One region of the Scytonema sp. PCC 10023 genome, then DNA from elsewhere that is predicted to be linked to it. Evidence: predicted binding sites of a transcription regulator. Region 1 holds the regulator's gene; the other holds the start of a gene.
The links. Region 1 encodes NtcA, which controls nitrogen genes in cyanobacteria. Its sites were predicted from a motif close to TNTGTANNNNNNNNTACANA; they were not measured.
Positions count from the first base shown of each region.

Region 1 (3,182 bases):
AATCCCCCGTCGCCTTGATTTCCAAATCAAATAACCCGTGGGAGGTGATTTGATGCAGCATATGATCTAAAAAGGGAATGCCGGTTGCTGCATTGCAAACACCTGTACCATCGAGGTTAACTCTGACATACACATCTGTTTCGCTTGTCGTGCGGCTAATTTCGGCAATACGAGCGCCGTTGGGAGGCGCTTGGTTGTGTGAGGGGAGAATTTGGTGTAGGACGGAGTCCTTGGCGGAGGCATCGCTTATTTGCATACAGAACCTAGCTTATGGTTACTATAGAGTAATGGGTCAGAGCCATTTGCTAACAGCTAATCGCTAATGGTAAATAGACAAATAGTGATTATCAGTTAACAAATAGCAATACTAACTTTACATTCCCATGATTTCATATCCTGCATCCACGTACAGGACTTGCCCTGTGATTCCACTTGCCAGGTCACTACATAGGAAAGTCGCCGCATTGCCCACTTCTTGCTGAGTGACGGTGCGTCTTAGAGGAGCAACCTGCTCCACATGATGAATCATATCCAAAATGCCTCCTACAGCACTAGAGGCTAAAGTCCGAATCGGACCAGCAGAGATGGCATTCACTCTGATATTTTGTGGACCCATTTCAGCTGCTAAGTATCGCACACTCGCTTCTAGCCCTGCTTTGGCAACTCCCATCACATTATAGTTGGGAATTGCCCGCACACCTCCTAGGTAGGTGAGAGTGACGATACTTCCTCCCTGTGTCATCAAAGGTTTAGCATATCCGGCGAGTTGCACGAGGGAGTAGGTACTGACCTCTAAAGCTAGATTGAAGCCAGAACGGGAGGTTTGGCTAAAATCTCCACTCAGATCATCTTTGTTGGCATAGGCAAGGCAATGGATAAGAATATCTAAAGACCCCCATTTAGCGCTAATCGTATCGAAGGTAGATTTAATCTCCTCGTCGTTCTGGACATTACAAGGAAGAAACAAACTAGGGTTTAGCGGTTCTACCAGTTCTGCGACTTTTTTCTCCATTTTGCCTTTCTCATCTGGCAAATATGTAATGCCTAGGTTAGCTCCTGCTTTGTGTAGTTGTTGGGCTATCCCCCAGGCGATCGAGCGGTTGTTTGCGATTCCCGTTACTAAGGCATTTTTTCCGGTGAGATCCAGCATAGAAATTCTTAATGTGAACATTCATGCTTGAGCATACTAGAATCTGACACCAATTTGTCTTTGTTTTGGGTACTATTTGCAAACATGAATTTTCAGTAAACTTTTGATACAACACAATTCACACTTAATTTTTAAGACATGGCCAACATATAGCGGTTATTAATGATTGTTGAGTAGGTGGTAGCTGGTTGAAAGTAGGTAGTAGATAGTAGGTATTAGGTAGTCAATAGGGTTTTTCTCCCTATCTAGCAGATACCACTCTCAAGAACCTTTTCATACCTTCAATAGAATTACTATGTCTATTTTTTTTACTTTATAAAACTTTTGAAAAGAAGTTTTGTAATTAACTATTAAAAAGGACTAGATCTAAAGACTAAAAATTATGTATTATGATGAACAAATAACTGTAAGGCAAAGATGATAAGTATAGGAAAGTACAAAAACGTTGACAATGTGTGATTGATTTTTCAGGTGTATTCTTAGGGAATCGGTTTTAGTTTTTCCGGCATTGGGTAGGGGAAGGGAGATGATCGTGACACAAGATAAAGCCCTAGCAAATGTTTTTCGTCAGATGGCAACCGGAGCGTTTCCGCCGGTTGTGGAAACATTTGAACGCAATAAAACCATCTTTTTCCCCGGCGATCCTGCCGAACGAGTGTATTTTCTATTAAAAGGTGCCGTTAAACTCTCCAGGGTGTATGAAGCAGGAGAAGAAATAACCGTAGCACTGCTGCGGGAAAATAGTGTTTTCGGCGTCTTGTCCTTGCTGACAGGAAACAAGTCAGATAGGTTTTACCATGCGGTTGCTTTTACATCTGTAGAATTGCTGTCAGCACCAATTGAACAGGTGGAACAAGCGCTAAAGGAAAACCCAGAATTGTCAATGTTAATGCTGCGAGGACTATCTTCGCGGATTTTACAGACAGAAATGATGATAGAAACACTCGCTCACAGAGATATGGGTTCTAGGTTGGTGAGTTTTTTGTTAATTCTTTGTCGTGATTTTGGCGTTCCTTGTGCAGATGGAATCACAGTTGATCTGAAGCTATCTCATCAAGCGATCGCTGAAGCAATTGGTTCAACCCGCGTTACCGTCACTAGGTTACTAGGTGACTTGCGCGAGAAAAAGATGATTTCCATACACAAGAAAAAGATTACTGTTCATAAGCCTGTTACCTTAAGTCGGCAATTCACCTAAAAAAGTTTTGAGTTCGGAGTCCTGAGTTATGAGTAAGATAAAAAAAGTGAGAAAAAAGAACTCAAAACTTAGGGCTCAAAACTCAGAGCTTTCTTGGATTGGAATAAGGATAGGTGAAAATTGAGTGAACTCAATGCTTGCCTTTTTCCCAATTTCCCACAGATAATGACTGGAAGTAGTAGGCTGTATCTGGAAGGATTTCGTCGGTAGCTGAAGATGACCACCGGGTACATCCTAATTTTGGCAATTTTAATTGTGGGAGGCGTGATTGCCACCGTAGGCGATCGCATTGGCACAAGAGTTGGCAAAGCGCGGCTCTCACTGTTCAAGCTGCGTCCTAAAAACACAGCAGTACTGGTAACGATTTTGACAGGAAGTTTGATTTCGGCATCTACCCTAGCAATTTTATTTGCTGTCGATGACGGATTGCGCACAGGAGTGTTCGAGCTAGAGGATATTCAAAAAGACCTCAAGCGCAGGCGCGAACAACTGAACATAACAGCAAAACAGCTAGAAGACACAAAAGGAGAGCTAGATCAAGCCCGAAAAGAACAAAAGGCTCAACAAGAACGCTTGCAGCAGACGAATCAGTCCTTGCAGGAAGCAAACGCCAAACAACAGGCAACTCAGGCTCAACTGAACCGTACTATTAGCCAACAAGCTCAGACTCAAGCTCAACTTCAAGGCACACAAAACCAGCTTAAGGGAGCAGTCACTCGCTATAAACAAGCGATAAGGGAACTTCAAAGCGTTGCTGACGAGAAAAAAAAGCTGTTGGTGGAAATAGAACAACGAAAAGTAGAACGCCAACGACTTTATGCGGAAGCCAAAAAA
Region 1 is NZ_CAWUDP010000136.1:12,569-15,750, reverse strand. Features, by position in the region: gene hisB (imidazoleglycerol-phosphate dehydratase HisB) at 1-256, opposite strand, end outside; gene fabI (enoyl-ACP reductase FabI) at 374-1,150, opposite strand; gene ntcA (global nitrogen regulator NtcA) at 1,677-2,348, shown strand; gene ACM0OZ_RS43105 (DUF3084 domain-containing protein) at 2,565-3,182, shown strand, end outside.

Region 2 (3,182 bases), on a different contig from region 1:
TTTCCGTGGATTGTATGCTCAACCCTTAGGCATTTTTTAGCCATTCACTAACCATGAAACTTGAGGATATATATCACTTTTTTGAAAATCCTCCGCCAACTTACCTTTGTCAGGAACTCGCTGTTTGTTATATCTTGTATGTTTTGGTACAAGGCGAATCCTATGGAACGGAGTTGATCCAACGCTTGGAAACTGAACATCCAACCTACCGGCTTTCGGATACCGTACTTTACAGTGCGATTAAATTTCTCGAAGACCAGAAGGCAATCACTGGGTATTGGAAGAAACTGGAAGGACGCGGACGTCCCAGGCGCATGTACCAAGTGTCTCCAGAATGGCAATTTCAAGCAGAGGATTTAGCTCGTTTATGGCAACAGTACATAAGCGGGAGAAAAAATTAGCGCTCTTATTAAATAATGAATAAGTCACCTCCTGTAAAATACTCATAATTTAGTTTATGGATACTGCTACTCTACCATCGACGTTGCTGCTCACTTTTTTATTATCGGTCGGGCTATTTTTCTTTATTCGTGCCTCTACCAAAGACCGTACACAAACAGAAAAGCTGGTTTGCGAGCAAGACGAAGCTACTTTAATGCCTCAATTAAGGGAGTATTTTCAAACACGGTCTTACCGAGTAGCAGCGGTAGACCCGAAACAAAACCAAGTGACTTTTGAAGGCTTTGTTCAACCTAGCTGGTTTTTAGCTGTGTTTTTAACAGTTTTAGCAGCTGCGGGTCTTCTTTGTTTATCACTAGTTTTGTCACTACTTTTTCCCAAACTTAGTACAATTTTTCTTGCGCTGGTGCTGCTGTCGCCTTTAAGTGGTGTTTTTTATTGGAAAAAAGCTGGAAAACTAGAGAAAGTGTCGCTGAAGGTGGAAGCAACCGAAGGCGACCAACATCCAAGTAAAATCATTGTAACTGCCCATCGAGACGAACTTATTGAGTTACGCAGAGCTTTGGGATTAAAAATTTCTGAATAGCTGTTATTCTTTGATTCAGACTGGCAATTTCAGTTTGTTGCCTGCACCTTGTCTTGCATTATCATACTGTGATAATCAGGATGTGGTGTCATGCTGAGTCTTGTGCAACCTATCGCTTGAGGACAGGTTTGTGAAGCGTAGACTCCAAACTGGGCTTCAAAAAAAAGTAGGGTAAGTCGCATCAAGAAAGTTCTAAGCGGTGAAGCGCACGCTAGAGATGAGCCTAGCTCCGACCTAGGAGACACGCAATGCTTGTGATTGACAATTGATTAACCGAACATGATATAAGCCGCAAAGACACACTATAAGCCACTTTTGACTTAAAAAAATGGAATAGAGAGAGGAGGTAAAACGACTCCTGCTGTATTGCTCTTCTCCACAAGTTGTAGAAAAAAGCTATATCGCTTGAAAGAGCGTGCCGAAGCTTTGCTCAAAACAGGATCGCTCTATCCCCACTCCCTTATACGTTCTGACACTTATATCCAACTTATACAAACACAAGGTTTGATTGAAGTTGATAGCCTCAACCAAAATCGCTAAGCTAACACTGGCAAGTGAACTGCATCGTTAAAAAAAAATGAAACTTTCAAAAAACCTAGCAATTTTGTCAGTTAATGGTTGTCATCAGGCAAACTCAAACTTTATGATAACCATTGTTAGTTTATCGACTAGCAACAGCTAGTGGCTCCTGAGCTGGAGAACCTTCAAGGATTCTCAGGCTAGGGAATAAGAAGTGGTTCTCTTCAACATATTGAGCACCAAACAGCCCCTTTTCAGCCCAAAAATAACGGTCTGTTGTGTGTTCATTTCGCTTTACAAGTAGCAACGCGGGTGGCAAAATTCCTTCAGCTTGAATGAATTTTCTAGCTGCTGTCACAGGCTTATCTTCGCCGCTTTCGATGCTAAATTGAGGCACGTGTTCTAAAATTCGCCGCCCTTCTTGGCGACGACGGCTCTTCCTCTTGCGTCTCCTTGCCAACGTTCTGTCCTCCTCTTACAAGCAATAGATTGTAGTGATAGCTACAAAATCCGTCGTAATTATAAAAGTTCTAGTTCAAAAATACAAGAGTTGTTAACCTTTTGATACAAGAAAGATAATTTGTTTTTTAAAAGAAAAATTAAAAGTAGTGAACAATATAATTCCTTGGAACGAACCGTTAGTTGCTTTCTTCAGTTAAGCTTTGTTAAATAGAACAAGCCAACTGCTGTTTGTTTTCGTCCCTATAGTCATGTCATCTTAAAAAAGGGCTCTTGAAATGTTAATGTCTGCCAGTTCTGAGTTTGTTGCTCTATGCCGAGAGCAATTGGCACTGTTAGCCCAAGGGCTGGAAGCATCTTTGAGCGTTGTCTATTTGACGCAAGAATTGATAGAAGCTTCGACAAATGAAGCAAAACTCATTCCTGTGGTGGTTTACCCAGAAACGGCAGTAGAACAGCAAAGAGCTAATGCTTTAGTATTGCCGAGCTCAATACCTATTTCCAAAAAGAATTGGGATTCGTACACAAGAGAGGACGCTACCTTGGATAGAACAGGCCGTTCTCGTATGGGCGATGTGTTCAACCCCAAAAACAACCGTTCTAACCGGAGATTATTGAAAGCAGCAGAGGAATTTCCAGCCCGATCACGAGAAACTGGGACAGGAGATGCAGCATCAGCCCATTCAACAGAGGACTATCTACTAAGAGGTGACCAAATTGTTTTACCTCTTGTCCATGAGGATGTGATGATAGGGTTGCTCGTCACAGTCAGGGAAGACCGAGCATGGAATGAACAAGAAAGAAGTGAAATAAAACGGATTGCTCAAACGCTATTGCTTGCTTGTGTTTTGGATCAGCGTCGAGCATGGCTGCACCAGCAGTTGCAGCAACAACAAATTCTCCAAGAAAAGCAACAGGATTTACTGGATAATTTATTGCACCAGCTTCGTAACCCATTAACCGCATTGCAAACTTTTGGTAAACTATTGCTGAAGCGAATGCGACTAGGAGATGCTAACCGAGAGGTAGCAACTAGTATTGTGCGGGAAAGCGATCGCCTCAAAGAATTGTTGCAACAGTTTGATGAAGTTATTGACCTGACAGCAGAAGATTTAGGACCACTGGCGTTACCTCAAAAAGAAGTCCTTGTAGAAGCAAACGTGCAGAAAGACGCGAAAGCACCGCTTTTGTTGCCTGGTACAGGAGAAAAAGAAGTTAA
Region 2 is NZ_CAWUDP010000013.1:59,592-62,773, reverse strand. Features, by position in the region: gene ACM0OZ_RS10410 (PadR family transcriptional regulator) at 54-401, shown strand; gene ACM0OZ_RS10405 (cofactor assembly of complex C subunit B) at 458-985, shown strand; gene ACM0OZ_RS10400 (hypothetical protein) at 1,391-1,525, shown strand; gene ACM0OZ_RS10395 (DUF3155 domain-containing protein) at 1,647-1,964, opposite strand; gene ACM0OZ_RS10390 (sensor histidine kinase) at 2,242-3,182, shown strand, end outside.
Region 2: the regulator NtcA is predicted to act here: its motif matches at 1,993-2,012, upstream of ACM0OZ_RS10395 (DUF3155 domain-containing protein).